3 regions of the Oceanobacillus sp. NCCP-135 genome follow, and region 1 is predicted to be linked to each of the others. Evidence: predicted binding sites of a transcription regulator. Region 1 holds the regulator's gene; each other region holds the start of a gene.
The links. Region 1 encodes LexA, which represses DNA repair genes until DNA is damaged. Its sites were predicted from a motif close to CGAACATATGTTCG; they were not measured.

Region 1 (8,158 bases):
GAAAAAAATATATGCCATACTAATCAGTAATCTTTCTGAAAGAAATAAGCACGGACTAGAAAAGTTGATTGATTTAACTGTAAGTAATAACAAAACACAATTAGCTTGGCTTCGAGAAATTCCTGGTCAGTCATCACCAGATTCCTTTTTAAAGGTCATAAAAAGATTACAGTACATTAAAGAAATGAATATCACTGCCGATACCTCATTAATACATCCCAATAGACTTTTGCAATTAGCGCGAACTGGGGCAAGGTATGAACCACATTCCTTTAGAAGATTTAAAGAAGATAGAAGATATGCATTATTGATCGCTCACTTATTAACTCTTTCCCAAGACTTAACTGATCATGCCATTGAAATTCATGATAGACAAATGATGGTGTTACAATCAAAAGGAAGAAAAACTCAAGAAGAAATGCAAAAGCAAAACGGTAAATCGGTCAATGAAAAAGTAGTGCATTATGCAGATATAGGGACGGCTTTAATCAAAGCTAAAGAACAAGGAATCGATCCTTACGTGGCACTTGAACAGGTAATGACTTGGGAGAAAATTGTAGAATCTATTGAAGAAGCTAAAGTATTATCAAGACCAATGGATTATGATTACCTCGATTTAATAAAAACACGATATAACTATTTAAGAAAATATACTCCAGTCCTGCTGAATTCTTTAATGTTCCAATCTACTAAATCAGCAGATCCTTTGTTGAAAGCAATGGATACGATACGTGAATTAAATGATTCCGGAAAAAGAAAAATCCCTGATGGATCACCTTTGGATTTTGTTCCTAAACGTTGGCAAAAACATGTTTTTGATGATGAAGGTAACATTAACCGTCAATATTATGAAATGGCTGCTTTAACAGAACTCAAAAACTATATCCGATCTGGTGATGTTTGGGTTGAAGGCAGTCGATTACATAAGGACTTTGAAGAATATTTAGTGTCAAAGGACGATTGGGAAAAAGCAAAGGTTAAAGGGAATAAGATAGCTGTAAAAGTAAGTTTTGATCAGTATATACAGGAAAGAATGGAAACTTTAAATACTAAACTACATTGGATTTCAAAAAACATTGACAAGGTCGAAAGTATCAACATTGAAAAACAAAAAATACATGTTGAGAGACTACAAGCAGATACTCCCGAAGAATCTAGAAACTTTAGCTTATCTCTTTATAATATGCTTCCAAGGGTTAAACTCACTGATTTATTAATGGAAGTTGCTGAATGGACTGGATTTGAAGAATCATTTGTTCACGCTTCTTCAAATCACCCACCTAAGGGTGAGGAAAAATCCATAGTAATGGCTGCCTTGATGGCGATGGGTACGAATATTGGACTAACTAAAATGGCAGAAGCAACGCCTGATATTTCATATCGCCAGATGGCTAATGTTATGCAATGGAGATTACATGAAGATGCAATGACACGGGCCCAAGCTACACTGGTAAACTACCAACACCGTCTATCCTTGGCTTCATATTGGGGAGATGGATCAACATCCTCTTCGGATGGTATGCGTGTACCTGTTGGTGTATCATCATTACATGCAGATTCAAACCCGCATTATGGAACTGGGAAAGGGACAACAATTTACCGTTTTACAAGTGATCAATTTTCTTCATTTTATGCAAAAGTTATTAATACGAATGCCAGAGATGCTGTACATGTGATAGATGGATTATTACATCATGAATCTGACCTTACAATAGAAGAGCATTACACTGATACAGCCGGATACACGGATCAGGTTTTCGGATTAAGTCATTTGTTAGGATTTCGTTTTGCACCTAGGCTAAGAGATATAAGTGACACAAAATTATATACCATTTCTTCCCCCAAAGATTTTCCAAACATAAAAGGCATACTTCAGGGTAAGATTAACACAAACGTTATTAAAGAAAATTTTGATGATGTATTAAGGCTGGCGCATTCAATTCGGGAAGGAAGAGTTTCTGGATCATTAATCATGGGGAAGTTAGGTTCATATGCAAGGCAAAACAAAGTAGCCACAGCCCTTCGAGAGATTGGGAGAATTGAAAAAACAATTTTTATTCTTGATTATATTACAAATGAAACATTAAGAAGAAGGATACATCGTGGGCTAAATAAAGGTGAAGCCATGAATGGATTGGCTAGGGCTTTATTCTTTGGTAAACGTGGTGAATTCAGAGAGCGAGGCATACAAGATCAACTCCAAAGAGCTAGTGCATTAAATATATTAATCAATGCAATAAGCTTATGGAACACTGTATATTTGGGTGAAGTGACAAAAGAGTTTAAGAAAAAGGATGTTCTAAAAGAAAATTTACTTCCACACATTTCACCTTTAGGATGGGGACATATTAATTTTCTTGGGGAATATAAATTTGATTCGAATAGCTTGCCAGGGAATTCTCTAAGATCATTGAATAAAAGTTAAATTAAAGTATAAGCCAAATTCCCTAACGTACAGGTATTTGGCTATATTTATGTCAAAATGTGCTTAGCGTACAAAATTTCCGAAATGTTGGCGGTACCCCTGAGAGTGAATTTTATAACTGGAAATAAATAAAAAGCTGCCAAATGGCAGCTTTTTTAATGAATATTTCTATATAACCCAATGACTTTCCCCAAAATGGTTACATTCTGGTAAATCAATGGTTCCATTGTGGCGTTCTCAGGCTGCAAGCGAATATGGTTCTTTTCTTTAAAGAAACGTTTTACAGTCGCTTCATTTTCTTCGGTCATTGCTACAACAATATCGCTGTTATCAGCAGTGTATTGTTGTTTCACAATTACCATATCTCCATTTAGAATTCCAGCTTCAATCATACTCTCACCATCAATGACCAGAACAAATAGATTATCATCCGGCCCGGCACTTGAAACTGGTATTGGAATAAATTCCTCTATATTTTCCACGGCTGTTATTGGCAGCCCCGCTGTAACTTTTCCAATTACAGGAGCATATCTTGCTTCTTCCTTAGGGATATTACTATCCTCTGATAAGTCAAGAATTTCAATTGCCCTAGGTTTCGTAGGGTCTCTCCTGATATAGCCCTTACTTTCAATTCTAGCAAGATGGCCATGCACAGTAGAGCTTGAAGCAAGTCCGACCGCCACTGCTATTTCACGGACGGATGGTGGATACCCTTTCTCCTTTACCTGATCTTTAATAAAATCAAGAATCATTTGTTGCCTTTTAGAAAGTTTAGTCATCTATTAAACACCTCGCACATAGGATTTATTAATGATAGTTTACCATCATAATCCAATAAAAGCAAACATTCGTTCGAAAATCTATTGACAGGATCATACGTTCGTGGCATACTAAATATATCGAACAAAAGTTCTAAACTTAAAAAAGGAAGGATAGATAATATGTTTGAAAAAATGACAAAAACAGATGCATTTTATTTAGTTGCCTTTGCATTAACTTTAGGATTTTTATGTTTTTCCATGATAATTAGCGGATAATTGGGTGAAGGGGATCTTATTTTGAAAGCCATTATATATTGTCGTGTCAGTACAGATAAAAAAGCACAGGAAACATCTTTAGCCAGACAAAAGCAAGAATTAGTAAAAATGGCGGAAAGATATAATTTTCAAGTTGTGGAATGTATCGAGGAGCAGATGAGCGGATTTGAGATAGATCGTGAGGGGATTTTTCGAATGCTTGACTACTTTTCAGAGAGTAAAGCAGAATGTTTATTAATTCAGGATGAAACCAGACTAGGCCGTGGAAATACAAAAATTGCTTTATTTCATCAGTTGCAAAAATTAAATATACCTATATATACTGCGCTCCATAACGGGGAATTGGAGCTTTCAGACTCAGATTCAATGGTGCTGCAAATTGTAGGTATTGTTGAAGAATATCAAAGAAAAATTCATAATGCGAAAATTAGAAGAGGAATGAAAAAAGCAATTGCAGAAGGATACGAGCCCAGGAAGAATCTATCTAATCAGCATAAAGCACCTGGAAGAGAAAGAGTTGACTTTCCTATTGATGAAGTCGTTCGCTTAAGACAAAATAACCTAACCTTTGAGGAAATTACAAATACATTAAATGGCCTTGGTTATTCTGTCTCAAAGGCAACAGTGCACAGGCGATATAAGGAGTTTCAAAATACTTGAATATAATATACAGGCAAGGTAAGATAAAAAGGCAAGAACTGTTATAGTTCTTGCTCTTTTAGTGTGATAATGCCTTTTTAAATGGACACCCTGATCCTTTGGCACTCGCTTATTGTAAAAAATTTCACCCTATGCAGGAGGTTGAATTATATGATATCTAAAGAAAAACTGGAACGAATAAATTCACTGGCAAAAAAGTCAAAAAATGAAGGGTTGACTCCAAAAGAAAAAGAAGAACAAAAAGAGCTCCGTGAACAATATCTAAAAAATGTACGAAGCTCATTTAAAAATGAATTTAAATCAATGACAGTAATCGATCCCGAGGGTAATGATGTAACCCCACAAAAGGTTAAAGATTTACAGGAAAGAAATAAAAAGCATTAAAAATGGTTAAACATTAAGTATTCTAATACCTTGTGACAAATGATGTTTCAGTATAGAATAAATGAGTATACACAATTTATCTAGAAATGAAAGGAGAAATAAAAATGTCTAATATTACTGAACAACTATCCATTAACACGATACGTACACTATCAATTGATGCAATTGAAAATGCAAATTCAGGTCATCCTGGCCTGCCAATGGGTGCTGCTCCGATGGCATATACATTGTGGACTGATTTTATGAATCACAATCCAAAAAGCTCAAAATGGTTTAATAGAGACCGCTTTGTACTTTCAGCAGGTCATGGTTCCATGCTTTTGTATAGTTTATTACATTTATCTGGATATGACGTTACAATGGATGATTTAAAGAACTTCCGTCAATGGGGATCAAAAACACCTGGGCATCCAGAAGTTAATCATACAGATGGAGTAGAAGCAACCACCGGTCCTCTTGGTCAGGGTATTGCGATGTCTGTAGGAATGGCTATGGCTGAAGCTCATCTTGGTGCAAAGTTCAATAAAGATGATATATCAATTGTTGACCATTACACCTATGCCCTGGTTAGTGATGGTGATCTGATGGAGGGTATTTCACATGAAGCGGCTTCCTTGGCAGGCCATCTTGGTTTAGGAAAATTAATTGCATTATATGACTCAAATGATATTTCACTCGATGGTGAACTAAACCGTTCCTTCTCTGATAACTCTGAACAACGTTTTAAAGCTTACGGATGGCAGGTTCTTCGTGTGGAGGACGGAAACGATGTAAATGAGTTAAGAAATGCAATTAAAGCAGCACAGGAAAATAAAGAACAGCCAACTTTAATTGAAGTGAAAACTGTAATCGGATATGGCTCACCAAATAAATCCGCTTCAGCTGCCTCTCATGGTGCTCCTTTAGGTGGAGATGAAGTCAAATTAACGAAAGAATATTATAAATGGACACATGATGATTTCCATGTGCCTGAAGAAGTATATGCTGATTTCAACGAGAAAATTGCTGGAAATGGTGCAGATGCCGAAGATAACTGGAATCATTTATTAGAATCTTATAAAGAAAAATACCCTGAGCTTGCAAATGAACTAACTCTAGCTATGAAGGGTGAGCTTCCGGTAGATTGGGAAAAAGAATTGCCAGTATTCGAACCGGAAAAAGACACACTTGCAACAAGAGCATCTTCTGGTAAAGTTCTCAATGCAATTGCAAAAACTGTACCGAATTTCTTTGGTGGAAGTGCTGACTTAGCGGGATCAAATAAAACAACAATTAATGATGAAGTAGATTTTTCCCGTAAAAACTATGCAGGCAGAAACATCTGGTTCGGTGTACGTGAACATGCAATGGCTGCTGCCTTGAATGGTATGGCATTACATGGTGGATTAAAAGTTTATGCAGGCACATTCTTTGTGTTTAGTGATTACTTAAGACCGGCAGTTCGTCTGGCATCCATCATGAATACTCCTGTTACTTATGTGTTTACACATGATTCCATTGCTGTAGGTGAGGATGGACCAACACATGAGCCCGTTGAACATCTGGCAGCATTACGAGCAATACCAGGGTTATCACTTATTCGTCCGGCAGACGGAAATGAAACACAGGCTGCCTGGAGATTAGCATTGGAATCAGTAGATACACCAACTGCATTAGTGCTCACAAGACAAAATCTTCCTACATTGGAAGGTACAAAAGAAAATGCATACGAAGGTGTCAAAAAAGGTGCATATGTCGTTAGTAAATCAGAAAAAAGAACACCAGATGCATTGTTGCTCGCAACTGGATCGGAAGTTCAATTGGCAGTAGCTTCACAACAGGCATTAAAAGAAAAAGGAATTGATGTTAGTGTTGTGAGTATGCCATCATGGGATCGTTTTAATGCACAGGATGAAGCATATAAAAATGAAGTAATACCACCAGCAGTGAAAAGCCGTCTTGCGATAGAAATGGCTTCCCCATTCGGATGGGAACGTTTCGTTGGCGATAATGGTAAAATATTAGGTATCGATACATTCGGTGCATCTGCCAAAGGTGAAAAAGTTATTGAAGAATACGGATTTACTGTAGATAATGTTGTTCAGCATGTAGAGTCATTGGTAAAATAAAAATTTAATACTATTTGGATGGTTCCACTTTAAGGAGCCATCCTTTTCTATGCTTTCGACAAAACTAGTGCTTTTTTGCAATATAATCTGACACTTTTTTGAAATAGTTTACGTATAATAGAATATAAAAAGGAGAGATTCCTAATGTATACGTATTCTGTGTTTTGGATAAATGAAGGAATTGCAAAGCATTATTTTCATAAAAGTGATATTTTATATCGATTTTTAAGAGATTATCAATATAATCTTGATAGAATAGATCTTATAGCACAATTTGAGTATATTACAAAGAATTTCTCTAACAATGCTTTGGTTTCACATATTAAAAAACATTATCGGGAAAAAGAATTAATTAAAATAAATGGTACACAGATTGAAATATATAAAGATATGACATCTATTTCTTTACATATTAATGAAAAACATTTAGAATTTCGGTGTAAAACAATCCAAGATGCAGAAGAGTTTCTATTTCCGGCACTGAGGAAATTCCAACCAGTATTATTTATTACGGGAAAAGATATTGATAATTATGGTTGGATTTCTCCTGTGATAAATTCCAGTAAATTTCAAGAAAGACAAGTATTGTATTCTCATCTTTAATTTATTATACTTTACAAGAGACAACACGAAGGAGGAAAGCTTTAAATGGACGTAATTTGGGTAGTATTAATTGCTATAGCAGCGTTAATCGCTGGTGTTGCTCTTGGATTTTTCATTGCCAGAAAATATATGATGAGCTATTTAAAAAAGAATCCACCTATTAATGAGCAAATGCTTCGTACGTTAATGATGCAAATGGGACAAAAACCATCACAGAAGAAAATTAATCAAATGATGCGTGCAATGAATAATCAGCAAGATAAGTAATATAAATATAGAAAATATATTCGGATCAAGATGCCATTGCACTATCCCCCTTGCTATGTATAAGTAAGGGGGATTTGTATACATCCTGGATTCCCGGAATTTATAACGAGGTAGTCTACAATTGCCGATATAACAATATTCTTACCTCGTTATACAAAAATATATGTAACGAGTATTTATATGTATAAATCCCTATATAATTACATTCCTCGTTATAAAATAGTGTTTTTTTTCGGGAATCCAGGATACATATGTGTATGATTATTTACCATAGAAAAGTTTCCGATAATTGTCATATTCATTTACTTCTTTTGAGGATGCCTTCTGTTAAACTAATATTAGCGATGTAAATAGGAGGATTACTATGTCTGAAATTAATATTTTTCTTGCATTTGGTGCAGGCTTTTTATCATTTATATCACCATGTGTGTTACCACTCTATCCAGCATTTCTATCCTATATTACAGGAATGAGTGTTAGTGAAATAAAAGAAGAAAATAAAAAAATGAATAAAAAAGCTTTATTACATACTATTTTCTTCCTGATTGGTTTTTCAAGTGTTTTTATAATGATGGGCTTTATGACATCATTTATTGCTGAGTTTTTATTAACAAATCAAGATATAATAAGACAGGTTGGTGCGATCTTAATTATATTTTTTGGACTTGTTATCG
Region 2 (8,158 bases), on a different contig from region 1:
CTTATAAAAACTGCAATATTATGAAATCGGTAATTTTCCTCCCGAACGAGCCGAATAATTTCCTGTGCTGCACCTTCTACTTCAGCGCGTGGATGGACAGCCTCTGCAATACTTATCGGTACCTCTCGTTCATAATTAGGAGCTGGCCTGACATCGAAGTTTTGTTCCAAATGTGTAAAATAAGATCTATCTTTAAATCTTCCATTTGCGGGATCTAAAACTACTGTTTCATCAATGGTGATTTGGTTTTCATGAGCGATTTGCTGCAGTATATGATAGGTCTCGCTTGTTTGATAGAAAAGATCCAGTTCAGAAACATCCCTATCCGGTTTATCTAGCGTTAAAGTAATTGTTACACATTTGCATTTTTTCATTAATGCCTCCACTACAATGAGCTCCTGTGGGGTGAACCGGTGGAATCCATCAAAGTAAATTTCAGCATCATTCAGTAAAGTGGATTGATGTATTTTAGCTGCAAGCAGCTGTAATTGATCTTCACTATCAATATATTTATCCTTTAATGCAAGCGTGAGTTTTTCATAAACATAAACCAAGTCGTCTAATTTTGCAGCCAAGGCTTCTTCTCCAGGTTCTTTATGTACATATTGGTTTATTTGATCTATTTGTAGTTGCAGGACTTCCGGTGTAATCTGATAGCGTTTAAACTCCGTAATCATCTTCTCCAGTTGATTTAAGAATCCCTGCTTCTCCATTGCTTTTTGAAAAACACGCCACTCCCCGTGTTTTTCTTCAATAATTTTTCGAAGCATCATTTGAACACCAACTGAACTGATGAATTGTCTTGTACTTCCACCTGTCTCTTGCAGTACACGCCACGCCAGACGCGAAAAACTAACTACCTGCGTGCGAATGCTTCCCCTTATATCTTTATCATTAAATAATGCGTATTCCTGTTGAAACGTCATTTGATCTGGAACAATGTAAAATATCGGTGAGCCTTGTGGACTATCTACTAGTTTTTCCTTTATTTCATCCAAAGATCTACCACTTTTCCCTGTTCCTGCTCTTCCCAATAAAAATCGGAGTCCCATTTTCAAACCTCCACTCCTGTTAGTATTGATGCAATTACTTCGAAATATTACTTTTTCCAGATTAGGAAACGTTTTGCCACTTATCTACTGAGAAAAATGCTAAAATGTCTTTCCAGAGGTCAGAGACCAGTAGTCAGATTTGAAGAAATCGGCGAAAAAGCCGATTTTCGTTGATAATTTCTTACTTCTTAAAAAATAAAGCTTTTATCCCTCTATTTTACCAGAGATAAAAGCTCTAATATAGTTATTTGCCAAGCATTACACTCGCCTTGGATAATGGCCAATATTTCATTCCTACTTTTCCTACTAGCTGATTCGTTGATATAAAACCAAAGGATCTGCTGTCAAGGCTGTCTGAGCGGTTATCGCCCATCACAAACAGCTTAGAGTCAGGCACGGTCTCCTTACCTGTTACTTCTGATAATGTGAAATTGTTTGTGTATGGTTCCATATTACTTGCTTGAATATATGGTTCAAGAAATTCTTCTTCTACATATTCTCCATTTATATATAGGTTATCATCTTTATATTCGATATCATCACCAGGTAGACCAATGACTCGCTTCACATAATCATCTTCCTCATTTGCATGGAATACGATAACATCAAAGCGATCCACATCCTCCAAATTATAAATAACTTTGTTTACCATCAACAAATTGCCATCGTATAATGTCGGCTGCATCGATTCACCATCCACTACATAACTTGCAAATAAAACGGAGCGAAAAATCAATGCCAAGGCTATCGCAAAAAAGATCACTGGAACAATTCTACGATAATTTATTTTCCTCATACTGAACCTTCCTTCAGAGTACTGTTCTACCTACAGCATACCCTGATTGGAGGTAATTTAATCCTCTTTGGCATCCTTTAGCTGTGATCGCTTCTCGATTCTTTTCTCCAAATATTTACCTACCATCCAAAATAACACAATACAAATACCTACCACAATAGTCTTTGTTGGATTTTTTGCGAATTCCAATATACTTGTTCCAATATACGCTATTGAAAATATCATAACTGATTTCCCTAAAAATACAGCAAGGATAAACTGCTGTTTACTAATTTTCGATAACCCTGCAACTACATTTATAACTGCAGATGGGGAAAACGGGAAACACATTAAGAGGAACAAGGGACCAAACCCATGCCTCTCCAGCCATGATGTTACTTTCTTCACTTGTTTATTATTGCGTATTGCTTTAAATATTCGTTTATTTCCCAGTCTACGAATAATAAGAAAAACAAGAATAGCTCCTAGGCTTGATCCCATCCAAGACAATAAAAACCCTTCTAATAATCCATATGCGGCTGCATTTGCAAAAACAAAGACAAACAATGGTAAAAAAGGTAGAAATGCTTCAATAAATGGTAACAGAATTCCTGGTAGGGGCCCTAAGCTTTCATAATCACTTAATAGCTGCATAATATATTCGTCTAGTCTGTCGTTTTCAAGCATGATTCTCCAATCAGATAACTTGATGCTAAATACATACATTTAATTAAAATCTCCTCATTCACAAATAGATCTTTATTAATAGTATCTCTATATTTATTTTAATGTAAACTATGAAATCTGCATAGTATTATTAACATTTTGCCACTTTCTTTTCATTTTCCAAGTTTATTTTAATTTTTTATGTTATTTTTTTTACTTTTATCATATAATATAATTATAGGGAACAAACGTTCTTTTTGTAAAGGAGGATTACACATGCGTTATCTTAGTGACGAAGAATTACAGATTGCTTCACGTTTTCTCTTTCTCTCCATGGCAATCATCGTGATAAATCAGGATATTCAATCCATCAAAACAGGGGCATTTAAAATTAAAGATCCATATATTAAGCTATTAGAAAAAATGACGGCTGAGGCTGTAAAGGAACGTAGAAACCTGCGAAATACAATGGAGAATAAGAAAATAAGCGTTGTTACATTAAATAAAAATGATTCTTTTTCATCCTATCTTTTCCTGTGCCAGGGGCGAGAAGAAAAGCGAAATTACTTCAATCCTGCCATTCGGAAAAAGGTTGAGACAATTCTGCAGGAACTTTTGAGAAAGGCTCTGCCACCACTTCAATCTTATTCTGCTGCAAAAATTTAATCCGATTATCAAGCAAGTAGCGGAATTGTGCTGTTCGTTGGATCTGATTCAGCACAGAGCCATAAGAAACATCAAGGATAACATTTTTGCCATTTTTGAAAACTACTTGTGTACAATGATTTGCGGCCCTATTCACTTTATCAATATGGGAATGAGCAATCCATGAGCATTTTGAATTCGTCGGTGAGGTGGTAGGAAAGAAATACATTCCACTGGTAGGATCGATGGAAATCGGGGCTTTATGTGTAATTCCACAAATATCCCTGGTTCCGTCCTGTCTGCCTTTTAGACTTGCACCAAAAAATTTACAGGCATAATCTATGATCTTACTCGGAGAACGATCGACAACGTATTCCTCCTCTTCTTCAAATATAAACGTAGTAAGCGTGCCTAATCTGTCTTGTTTGGCTACAACGGCCAATGTCATTGGGGTAATTTCATACGATGGGATATAATATTCACTTAACATTTTTTCATCTTCCTTTCAATGTTAAATGAAAAGAAAGTGGCTTATATTATAATCTATCAAATTTTCAGTAAAAAAGATAGATAAAAACAAAATTTTTCAAAAAAACTTTTTTTATTCTACATTTTCTGCGGTTTTATCCACTTTTTCAGCATTTGTGCGATTAATTTCCTCTGGATAGTGTTCTTCCATGATATGAAAATCTGGGTTTAATAAAGTAAATGTAGCCAGCTCTGGAATTTCATTATTATTTTTCATCACACGACAATCCTTTTTTTATTTAGATTGCCCCTAAGTGATGAAATTTATACGTTGCATGCAAAAAACACCTTGGAGCAAAATAGCTTCAAGGTGTTTTTTTAATCCAGGCTACTGCTTGTCCCAAGCGCTTTTCTACGCCCAACGGAGCCAAATCAAACAACTCAGCAGTTACGTCGTCTTTTACATCGAATTGAAACAAAACTTACGAAAAGAGGTTGTGCGAAAAGCACCTTTCATTCAATACCACAATTATTACAATAAGTGTGCTTCATTCACAATTTTTTCACGAAGACTTCTTCTAAGAATTTTTCCAGTTGTATTTTTTGGAAGTTCGTTTAAAAATTCAATTTTAGAAGGGATTTTATATTTTACTAATTGCTCTTTGCAATACTCTATCAAATCTTCTTCTGTTACCGTTACATCATCGACAACAACAAAGCTCATTACTGCTTCACCTGATTTAAAATCAGGAACTCCAACTACAGCTACTTCAGTTACGTTGGGATGTGAATATAAGACCTCTTCCACTTCTCTTGGATAAACATTATATCCACCGACGAGAATCAGATCCTTCTTACGGTCTACAATGTAAAAATACCCTTCATCATCCATCCTAGCCATATCACCCGTATAAAGCCATCCGTCCTTTAAGGCTACTGCTGTCTCTTCAGGCATTTTATAGTAACCCTGCATCACATTTGGTCCCTGAACAATCAATTCACCAACTTCACCTGTCTCAACTTCTATCCCAAACTCATCAACTACTTTATTTTCAACATTTATGATATTCCTCCCTATCGAACCCGGTTTTCTAGGGCGATCTAATGGATTAAAGCATGTCACAGGTGATGCTTCTGATAAACCATAGCCTTCTGAAATTTGTACTTCGAATGCTTTTTCAAATTCCTTTAATAAAGCAACAGGCATTGAAGCCCCACCAGAAATACATAAACGAATTCCGGCAAAGTCTTCCTTATTTTCTTGTGCGCTTTTCAATAAATAATTATACATTGTTGGCACACCAGCAAATACTGTACTATTATATTTCTTCGTAATTCGAAATACTTCCTGTGGGGAAAACTTCGGCATAATTAAAATCGTTCCCCCATTCATTAATGGTGCATTTAAAGCTACTGTTAAGCAAAACACGTGAAACATTGGCAATGCCGCTATTACACGGTCTTGCCCATTTATTGTTAAATAATCAGCAACATCCTTTGCGTTAGAGAATAAGTTTTTATGTGTTAACATGGCCCCCTTTGGTTTTCCAGTAGTTCCGGAAGTATATAAAATAATTGCTAGATCTTCATCCGTAAGCTCTGGAGCACTATAGTCCGTATTTCCTTCCTGAATTAAATGTGTAAACGATTTCAATTTAGCAGAAAGTAAATTTTGATCGAACTCTAGGTCAGCTCCTGACTCACAGATTATGTAATGATTAACTTCTGGCAGTTTATCCGCAATATCAGCAAACTTTTCAAGCAATACATCCATTGTAATTACAGCTTTAACATCTCCATCCTTTAAAATATATGTCATCTCATGTGTTGTATACAATGGATTAATCGGGATAACGACAAGTCCCAACCTTAGAGCACCATACAAGCCGATTATATAATATGGGCTATTTCCAACTACTAAAGCAATATGATCGCCTTTTTTATAGCCTAGCTTTTCCAATCTTGAAGCAAACCTTCTTACCGCTCCATCTAATTCCATATAACTCGTTTCTTTATCTTGAAAAATATAAGCAGTTTTTGTTGGATGTTTTTTAGCAGTAATTGATAATTGATCACTTAAATTCATAAACAGTCCCCCTTTAATTATGAATGAACAATCATTCATAATTATTGTAAAATTTATATTAATTATAGAATACAGATCATTAAAATTCAAGTCGAAGCGCTAACATTTTTTTTACGTGAGAACCTATAATACTTGTTGGTATCGGGGAACAAAACAACTATCACCCTCATCTAGCAGCTAATGAGACTTCTCTCACTTCCGTATTGTTTCAAATGAGCGCTAACGCTTTTATTATCAACCATAAAAATATTTTTCCAGAGGGGAGGCTTATTACTTCTCATGCAGCAATTCAATAAATACTTCTAATGCCTTCGTTTGAAATGGAGAATTCGTTATAAACGAAAATTGACGAGTGAACGGAAGGCCATTTATTTTAATTACTTTTAAATCACCATTCTTTAATTCCTTTTGGATTGTCCATTGCGATAATAAACTTATTCCAAGTCCAGCTTCCACCGCTTCTTTAATCAATTGTGTACTGCCAAAATTCATTCTTCGTTCAGGTTGAATACCAATGCGCTCAAACATCTTTTCAGTGGCCTCCCGAGTTCCCGACCCTTGCTCACGTACAATCCACATTTCCTGCTCAAGCGTACTTATTCTTATAAACCCAGCCTGACCTGATAATTTATAGGAAGGTGAGGCCACAATTACCATATAATCCTCTGCAAAAGCTTCCATTAATAATTGCTTATTTTTAAAATTACCTTCCACTATACCGATATCCAATTGGTGACTTGCAACCAAACTCGCAATTTTTTCGGTATTTCCGATGGTTATCGCTGGTTGAATGTTTGGGTAGATTTTCTGTAAACGAGCAATAATATGCGGCAATACATATTCGCCAAAAGTATAACTGGCACCTATATGCAGAGGCCCACTAGCTTTATTTGACAGGTCATCCACTAAATTCTGCATCTTTGTATACAGCCCGATAATTTCCTTTGCATGATGATAAACGATTTCCCCAGCTCTATTTAAGCGAACATACTTATTCGTTCGATCCAATAACTTTGTGCCAATATTTTCTTCAAATACACGAATATACTGGCTGACTGCAGGCTGTGTCATATGTAATTCCTCTGCTGCTCGTGAAAAATTTTGTCTTTCTGCTACGGTTATAAATACCAGTAAATGTTGATCCATTTCTTAACCCTACCAATCTTTAATTATAGTGCGTGTTCAAAAAGGAGGATAAAAAGGAACGAGAAGTTCGAGGCGCCGTAGCTTTGAGTAGCGGAACGTATGCAGTTAATACGTGAGCAACGGGCTTGCACAGGATGTGCTGACTTCTACGTTGCCCACAGGACGTGGGCGGTCTTAGTAGAAGATCCACTATCGCCAACGAAGAAATTCGAAGTGTCATTTTTACCGGACTTTTTGAACATCCTTTTATATCAATTTACTTATTATAAGTATTATAATTATTTATTTTAATTATAGCAAAGGTTCGATTACGCTAGATAGAGGGAGGTAAAACTTTTATGACTATTGAAAAACAAAAAAATCAAGCAAGACCACAGCAAAAAAATCCCTACTTAAACACAAAATGGGCTTGGATCGGCGGGATTGTATTTACTTTTTTAATTGCACTAGCAGGTTACTTATTAGCCCTAATACCTGGATTTGCCTATGTTGGTCAATTAGCCTGTGCTATTATTATCGCAGTTATTTATCGTCAGTTTTTTGGGTATCCGGAATTAATAAGGAGCGGCATTACATTTTCAGCAAAAAAATTACTTCGACTAGCAATCATATTATATGGTCTGAGATTAAATATTAATATAGTGCTTAGTGATGGGCTGGGATTACTTATTCGTGATGCGGGTGTTATCATTTTTACCATCTTTTTAATGGTTTGGCTTGCAAAAGTATTAAAAGCTGATACAACGATTTCTTTATTATTAGGTGTGGGTACTGGAGTATGCGGAGCTGCGGCTATAGCGGCTGTTGCTCCAATCATTAAATCAAAGGATGAAGACACAGCAATTAGTGTTGGCATAATTGCTTTGATGGGAACGATATTTTCAATAATTTATACGATAATCCGTCCCATTCTTCCGATATCAGATATAGATTATGGGATATGGTCAGGTATTAGTCTGCATGAGCTCGCCCATGTTGCACTTGCAGCTGCACCTGCTGGAGAAGATGCCCTGGCAATGGCCCTGCTTGCTAAACTGGGACGTGTATTCCTACTCATTCCATTATGCTTTATTCTAATTTATGTGATTAAACTTAAAAACAATGGATCAAGTAAACCTGGTACTAAGATTGCATTTCCCTGGTTTCTAATTGGGTTTATTATATTTAGTATTTTAGGTACATACGTTTTCGGAAATATAATCCCTGTGTCTGATGAGGTTATGAATGGGGTTTATACATTATCTACCTGGTTACTAACTGCTGCAATGGTAGGTCTAGGACTTAGTGTTAGCCTGAAGGATTTACGCACCAAAGCAATGA
Region 3 (8,158 bases), on a different contig from region 1:
ACCATGCCTTTTCCTGGATTGCCAAAGGGGAAATTTGCCGGTCGAATCATGTATTTTGCGTCATCAATAAAATCAAATATTTCTTTTTTATCCCATGTATGGTTACCCATTGTAATAACTTGAGCTCCCCATTCCAAAAATTGTTTATAAATCTTTTCCGTTATTCCTTTTCCAGCTGCTGCGTTTTCACCATTAATAATCGTTACATTTGGTCGGTATTTTTCCTTTAATTTTGGTAGATATTCTTGTACCATATCTCTTCCTGGAGAGCCGACTACATCTCCAATAAATAAAATCTTCATCTTATGATCATCCTAACTTTTTTAATAAGGCTCATTTCGATTTTTTTCTGCTTTTAAATTTTCAGTTGATATAAAATGCGATCTAGCTTTAGTGTGACTTCCTTCCACTTTTTAGAAGATGAGTGCTAATACAGCGCTCCGAAAATACACTACGCTTTCCGCGGGTGGCTGGTGAGCATTGCGCAGTTCTAAACCTTTAAAAAAACAGCTTTTAATTCTAATAGTTTTTCATAACGGATATGTAATGTCATAGTTTATAAAAAAATAAAAGCGACTATATAGCCGCCTTTATTTAGCATATTCAACCGCTCTTGTTTCTCTGATCACAGTTACTTTAATATGACCTGGATAATCGAGCTCTCCCTCTATTCGTTTTCGAATATCCCGTGCAATACGAACAGATTCAATGTCGTCAATTTCATCAGGTTTAACCATAATTCGAATTTCTCTTCCCGCTTGGATGGCAAATGACTTTTCAACACCAGTGAATGATTCAGAAATCTCCTCAAGCTTTTCCAATCGTTTAATATAATTTTCCAATGTCTCACTTCTCGCACCAGGGCGTGCAGCGGATAATGCATCAGCTGCAGCTACCAGAACAGAAATGATGGACGTTGGTTCTTCATCACCATGGTGAGAAGCAATCGAATTAATAACAACCCCATGTTCCTTGTACTTCATTGCCAGCTCTTTACCGATCTCAACATGACTTCCTTCAACTTCATGATCAATTGCTTTACCAATATCATGAAGTAATCCTGCTCGCTTGGCTAATGTAATATCTTCACCTAATTCAGCAGCCAGCAATCCCGAGAGATATGCCACCTCTGTTGAATGCTTCAGGACATTCTGACCATAACTTGTACGATATTTTAGACGGCCAAGTATTTTTACTAAGTCTGGATGCAGTCCATGTACACCAACCTCAAATGTTGTTTCTTCACCAATTTCCCGTATATATTCATCAACCTCACGCCTGGATTTATCCACCATTTCTTCAATTCTTGCAGGGTGAATTCTACCATCTTGAACGAGTTTTTCTAATGCCATACGAGCAGTTTCTCTTCGAATTGGATCAAAACCAGATAAAATTACTGCTTCTGGTGTATCATCGATGATCAAATCAATACCAGTTAACGTTTCCAGTGTTCGTATGTTACGACCTTCACGGCCAATAATACGACCTTTCATCTCATCATTAGGTAGGTTTACAACGGATACAGTTGTTTCTGCAACGTGGTCCGCAGCACAGCGTTGTAAGGCTAACGAAAGAATAGTTTTTGCCTTTTTATCAGCTTCTTCTTTGGCACGATTTTCAGCTTCTTTAATCATTAGTGCCGATTCGTGTGTTACCTCTTGTTCAATGCGCTCTAAAATAATTTGTCTAGCCTGGTCTGTTGTATATCCTGAAATGCGTTCAAGCTCCGTTTGCTGCTCTTTTTTCATAGCTTCCACTTTGCTTTCCATTTCATCAATTTGTTGTTGTTTTTCTGCTAGTGATTGTTCTCTTTTCTCTAACGAAAGTTCACGCTTGTCTAATGTTTCATCTTTTCTATCCAGATTTTCTTCTTTTTGCATTAGACGATTTTCTTGTTTTTGTGCTTCCGCTCGGCGTTCGCGCAATTCTTCTTCTGACTGCTGGCGAAGTTTATGATTCTCATCCTTCGCTTCAAGAAGTGCCTCTTTCTTAGCAGCCTCTGCATTCCGGTGTGCTTCCTCAGCTATTTGTTTAGCCAAGTTTTCAGCACTTGAAATTTTAGCTTCTGCAATCGATTTACGTATCAGATAACCAACAAACAGACCTACGATAAGGATTAAAGCAAGCAAAATGGAGATGATTAAAGGATTGTCCATGATTTCACCTCCTATTGCTATAAAATTGTACAATTCATTATTGTCGGCATGTACCCATTTAAAATGCAAAAATAACAATAAATCTTATAAATAAATTATAAAATTATACATTTTAATTTTAATTGTCTACATAACGAATGTCAAGAAAACGCCACAAGTATTTAATAAAGGATTTGCAGTAAATTAAAAACTTCCTAATTATCAATTGATAATTAGGAAGTTTTTAATTTTTTATACATCAAAGCTTTCCTGACCTATTGCGTCCTCTTTTGCTTCATCTTCTTCATCTAAATTATAATGTTTGCGGATGGCATTGTGGATTTCTTCCATCATTTCCTGATTTTCTTTTAAAAATTGTTTTGCATTTTCACGGCCCTGACCAAGTCTTTCCTCATTATAGGAGTACCACGCTCCACTCTTGAGAACAACATCCAACTCAGACCCGATATCAAGAATTTCACCTTCCTTTGAAATCCCTTCCCCATACATGATATCTACTTCTGCTTGTTTAAATGGTGGTGCTACTTTATTTTTGACTACTTTAATTCTTGCTCTATTTCCAACGATTTCATTACCTTGTTTCAACGTTTCTGCACGGCGCACTTCCAGCCTGACAGATGAATAAAACTTAAGCGCACGTCCACCAGGTGTCGTTTCTGGATTCCCAAACATTACACCTATTTTTTCACGAATTTGGTTAATAAAAATTGCAGTAGTTTTTGATTTGTTAATTGCTCCTGAAAGCTTTCGTAATGCCTGGGACATTAAGCGTGCCTGCAGACCTACATGTGAATCGCCCATTTCCCCTTCAATTTCCGCTTTAGGAACTAATGCAGCAACGGAATCCACAACAATAATATCAACTGCACCACTTCGCACAAGTGCTTCGGCAATTTCTAGGGCTTGTTCGCCTGTGTCAGGCTGTGATAGCAATAATTCCTCAATATCCACACCCAATGCTCTTGCATAGGTAGGATCAAGCGCGTGTTCTGCATCTATAAAAGCAGCTTGTCCGCCTTTTTTTTGTGCTTCAGCTATTGCATGTAATGCTACTGTCGTTTTCCCAGAGGACTCCGGACCGTAAATTTCTATAACTCTACCTCTGGGGTAACCGCCAACTCCTAGCGCTACATCCAATGCTAATGAACCACTGGGCACTGTTGCAATTTTTTGACCCTCCTGTTCACCAAGTTTCATAATAGAGCCTTTGCCAAATTGTTTCTCTATCTGTCTTAACGCCATATCTAAAGCTTGTTTTCTATCACTCACCGTTTTTTCCTCCTTTATTTACCTATTTATATCATACATTGTTTTTGTCGATTTGCCAAGAAAAAAACGAATAAACGTTCTCATATTTTACAGGTGTTTTCACCTGTAAAATAGAATTATAGAGTAGAATAGCATGCTTAAAAAGCAATTTCTTTTACATAATAACCCTGTATTTTGTTATTTTAAGTAGTTAAAAAGAATTTCCAAACCTTTTAATACTGTTTTATGTCTGATTATATTTCGATTACCCTGGAAAGTATATTTTTCAACTAAGGTTTCCCCGTCATTATTGCTGACGGATATGAAAACAGTTCCTATAGGATGACCTTCCACAACGCTCGGACCAGCAATACCTGTAAAACTTATGCCAATAGCAGAACCCAGTTGTTTTCTTACATTTACTGCCATTTCAATTGCACATTCTGCACTAATTGCACCATTGGTTACTAATGTCTCCTCAGAAACTCCAAGCACATCTTGTTTTATTTTTGTATCATAACAGACAATGCCACCAAGACAAACTGCAGATGCACCATTAACCGAAATAAGTTTACTGGTAAATAGCCCTCCGGTTAAGCTCTCTGCTGAGGCTATCTGTTTATTTTGGCTATTTAATAAATTTATTACTCTTTCTTCAAGCGTCTGATCATTAATACCATAAAAGTGATCTCCAACTCTACGAAGAATTTGTTGTTTTGATTTCTCAATTAATCGATCTATTTTTTCCTTCGAATTTTCTTTTGCTGTAAGCCGGATTACAACACCATCATTTTGCGCAAGTGGGGCAATTGTTGGATTGCTCTGTGACTCAATAATATCGCTTAGTTCATGTGTTAGCTTTGATTCACCTATTCCAATAAATTTAAGGACGGTTGATTTAATGATTTCTTTAGTTCCAGTTAGTTTTTGAAGATATGGAAAAACATTATCCGAAGCTAACTGCTTCATTTCTCTAGGAACGCCCGGTAGGAACACCCAGGTTTTAGTATTATGGGTTAGGATCATTCCTGGTGCCATTCCTTCTTTATTTTCAAGCACTTCAGCACCTTTAAAGACACGCGCCTGCTTACGGTTATTAGGCGTCATAACAGTATTTTGCTTATCAAAAAACTGTTGTATCTTCTCCATGGAAGAATGGTGTTCTACTATTTGTAAATCAGATATGCTTTGAAATGCTTCCCGAGTTAAATCATCTTCTGTTGGACCAAGACCACCCGTTATAATTATTATATCTGAACGGCTTTCTGCAAGTGCAAATGTATCTTCCACCCGCTTTAAATTATCTCCCACTACTACATGATTAAAAACATTGATACCATACATAGCTAACTGCTGTGATAACCACTGCGCATTTGTATTTGCTATTTGTCCCAGTAACAATTCTGTACCAACTGCAATAATTTCCGCTTTAGCCTGACTCATTATTTAGAATCCCTCATTACATGCCAATTTTTCACAAAATAATCAATACCAGAGTACACCGTAAAGAATAAAGCTATATATAACATAATGGTTCCAAATGGAAAACCAATGTAGGAAAAAGGAAAATTATGAAGTAATAAGGCCGCTATGGCAATCATTTGTGTAGCTGTTTTTAATTTTCCCATACTTCCTGCCGCTAAAACAATTCCTTCACCGGCAGCAACTAATCTTAGACCGGTTACCGCAAACTCCCTGCTAATAATAACGATCGTTACCCACGCTGGTGCAAATCCCATTTCCACTAATAAGATTAAGGCAGCTGATACAAGTAACTTATCCGCAAGTGGATCTAAAAATTTTCCTAAGTTGGTTACCAGATTATATTTTCTGGCATAGTGACCATCAACCCAATCTGTTGCTGAAGCAATAATAAATATTAAAGCTGCAATAAAATGAGCTACAGGCAACGCTGCATCGCCGATACTCCATTTTCCCCAATCAAATGGAATACTTAATAAAATAATAAAAATTGGAATTAAAAAAATGCGTGATAATGTAATTTTATTTGGTATATTCATCTTTATTTTTCCTCCTATAGCTTGATCCACTAAAACTCTTTTTATATAAGTTATAAAACCCCTCCATATCAGATAAAAGGAAGGGTTTATCTATATTATTCAGTTTCTTGATTAACATCAATCCATATTCTTTGCAGTACAAATTGATTCGGATCAACTGGATACTCTAATTCAATGCCATTTATTTGGACTTTAATATCTGGTGCATGGCCGATATTAAGGTAAATTCGATCTTCCCCGGTCATATCCAATTCCAAAGCTGGCTCTTCTTCGGAAAAGGTTTTACTATAAAACACTTCATCATTTCCATTTTTTACATCCAACCATGAATATCCTTCTGATTCAATTGTTAATAAGACTTCATCTCCTGGATTATTTAATTCAAATACCGATACTGGCGCTGATCCAGTACCTTCTTCTACAAGGGTTAATTCGGACTTAAACCCCTCTTCTGCCTGATCGTCTCCATGCGTTTCCTCAGAATTTGAGCCTTCTGTATCTTTTGATTCTTCATCTTCCGGATTATTGTTTTGCTCCTCTTTATCATCCGGATTTTTAATATAAATATTATCATTTGGTTCTTCTTGTGGGGAGGAATCATCTCCAGACATAGTTTCCTTAATCAGATACCAGCCAACAAAGAAAATACCAATAATTAATAAAACTACAATGATCGTTGGTATGATAGAGAAAATGGCTGGATTTTTGTCAGTTCTATTTTCTTTTCTTGATCGTTGTATCCTTGTATATTGAAGATCGCTTTCCTCTTCAGATTTAGGGATTTCTTCTTTATATTCCTCTAACAGATCGTTTGGATCCAAACCAACAGCATTCGCATATTCTTTAATAAATGCCCGTGCATAAAACTTACCTGGCAGGATTTGAAAGTTCCCTTCTTCAATTGCCAGTAAATACCTTTTCTGAATTTTTGTTGTTTCCTGTAAGCTATCCAAAGAAATATTATTTGCCTCTCTAGCTTCTTTTAATCTTGCACCTATTTCCATAACTAACACCATCCATTTTAAAAATCAAACATAGAAAAGCCATTTTCCTGACCGAATTGTCCTTTTTCTACAGGTTCATATGTAATTTCCTCATCCTCATGGCTGCGTAATTCAATAATGTAATCGAAATCATCCATATTATATTCTGTAGCTTGAACAAAAATATCCGGATGTTCTACGACCTTAATGCTAGGAAGTTGCATGATTTCCCGTATCAGCTGCCAATGTTTTTCATTTGATCGCCTTTTAGATACAACTCCATCGATGATATAAATATTATCTTTATTATATTCTCCTTCAATCAACTGACTTCTAACAGTTTGTTTGAGTAAAGTACTAGAAACAAATAACCAGCGTTTATTGGCACAAACACTTGCAGCTACAACTGATTCCGTTTTACCGACTCTTGGCAATCCGCGTATGCCTATCAACTTATGTCCTTCCTGTTTATATAGCTCAGCCATAAAGTCTACAAGCAATCCTAACTCATCCCGTATAAAACGCACGGTTTTACGGTCACCTGCATCTCTATGAATATACTTGCCATGACGTACGGCCAATTTATCACGTAGCTTTGGTTTTCGAATTTTCGTTACTTTAATTGTGTCCATTGTTTGTAATATTGATTTTAGTCTAGTTATATGTTCATCATATTTTGAAAGAAGCAGCATACCCCTTCTTCCATTTTCAACTCCATTTATTGTAATAATGTTAATTGACAACATTCCTAATAAAGACGAAATATCGCCGAGTAAACCAGGACGGTTCATTTGAATTTCATATTCAAGGTACCATTCTGTTTTTTCCATAATTAACTCCTTTTTTAACATACTTTATTCATGTTAACCAATCCATTTTAAATATGCAATCTATATTCTATAATAAATGATTTTACGACAAGTGAAAAGAGATTAATCACATAAATAAAAAGAAGCTGTATTTTTAGTATACAGCTTCTCTCTTTTGAATAGTACTTATTGACTTGTATTTCCTTGATTTTGTACAAGTTTAACCATTGTATTAGCAATTGCCTGTTGCTCGTCTTCAGAAGCTGCATTCCATAATTCCCGCAGTACGGCTTCTTCATTATTCTTTGCATCAACACTTTGGGAAAGATAGTCTCCTACTTCATGAGCAACATTTTGAATCGTTTGTTGGCTCATCCCCTGTTGCTGTGCAGTTTGCAGCTTATTTGCTAAAAAGCCTTTCCAATTATCGAAATTATCCAGAACTGACATAGATCTGCCTCCTTCAATATTTTACATGTATAGTATTTGATTTTTTCTATTGTTTATACATGTTTTTAAATTGAACTTAGAATGCAGCCTACCAGCCTCCAGTCATATTTATTATTTCTCCTTGAATATAACTGGACTTATCCTCCAGTAAAAAATGCGCAATATGTGCAACTTCACTGGCTTTTCCTGCTCGATTCATAGGTATTTCATTAAATAGTGCTTCCTTTTCCTCATCCGTTAAATTATCATTCATTTTGGTTTCAATAAAACCTGGACTTATCGCATTCACTGAGATACCACTTGGGGCAACCTCTTTTGCCAAAGCTTTTACAAAACTATTCTGAGCACCTTTCACAGAGGAATAAATGACTTCATTACTTGCTCCCTGATCTCCCCAAATAGATGTGATAAATAAAACTTTACCAAATTGTTGTCTGATCATGGCAGGCAGTAAATGCTTTGTAATCATCCAGGGTGCCTTGACATGTAAT

Region 2: AC6HVZ_RS05185 (YhjD family protein) is a predicted target of LexA. The motif match lies at 2,735-2,748, and genes of this name have one in related genera.
Region 3: recA (recombinase RecA) is a predicted target of LexA. The motif match lies at 3,493-3,506, and genes of this name have one in related genera.

Annotation. Positions count from the first base shown of each region.
Region 1 is NZ_BAAKSZ010000002.1:1,272-9,429, forward strand. Features, by position in the region: gene AC6HVZ_RS01675 (Tn3 family transposase) at 1-2,425, shown strand, start outside; gene lexA (transcriptional repressor LexA) at 2,581-3,204, opposite strand; gene AC6HVZ_RS01685 (YneB family resolvase-like protein) at 3,484-4,122, shown strand; gene AC6HVZ_RS01690 (DUF896 domain-containing protein) at 4,273-4,506, shown strand; gene tkt (transketolase) at 4,611-6,614, shown strand; gene sirA (sporulation inhibitor of replication protein SirA) at 6,759-7,217, shown strand; gene AC6HVZ_RS01705 (YneF family protein) at 7,263-7,484, shown strand; gene AC6HVZ_RS01710 (cytochrome c biogenesis CcdA family protein) at 7,849-8,158, shown strand, end outside.
Region 2 is NZ_BAAKSZ010000005.1:42,844-51,001, forward strand. Features, by position in the region: gene addB (helicase-exonuclease AddAB subunit AddB) at 1-1,052, opposite strand, end outside; gene lepB (signal peptidase I) at 1,297-1,848, opposite strand; gene AC6HVZ_RS05180 (TVP38/TMEM64 family protein) at 1,906-2,553, opposite strand; gene AC6HVZ_RS05185 (YhjD family protein) at 2,770-3,159, shown strand; gene AC6HVZ_RS05190 (competence protein ComK) at 3,062-3,628, opposite strand; gene AC6HVZ_RS05195 (hypothetical protein) at 3,740-3,883, opposite strand; gene AC6HVZ_RS05200 (fatty acid--CoA ligase family protein) at 4,139-5,692, opposite strand; gene AC6HVZ_RS05205 (LysR family transcriptional regulator) at 5,963-6,838, opposite strand; gene AC6HVZ_RS05210 (YeiH family protein) at 7,177-8,158, shown strand, end outside.
Region 3 is NZ_BAAKSZ010000009.1:86,919-95,076, reverse strand. Features, by position in the region: gene AC6HVZ_RS08785 (TIGR00282 family metallophosphoesterase) at 1-302, opposite strand, end outside; gene rny (ribonuclease Y) at 591-2,156, opposite strand; gene recA (recombinase RecA) at 2,388-3,425, opposite strand; gene AC6HVZ_RS08770 (competence/damage-inducible protein A) at 3,603-4,847, opposite strand; gene pgsA (CDP-diacylglycerol--glycerol-3-phosphate 3-phosphatidyltransferase) at 4,847-5,425, opposite strand; gene AC6HVZ_RS08760 (helix-turn-helix domain-containing protein) at 5,521-6,429, opposite strand; gene AC6HVZ_RS08755 (DUF3388 domain-containing protein) at 6,447-7,238, opposite strand; gene AC6HVZ_RS08750 (DUF3243 domain-containing protein) at 7,404-7,667, opposite strand; gene ymfI (elongation factor P 5-aminopentanone reductase) at 7,756-8,158, opposite strand, start outside.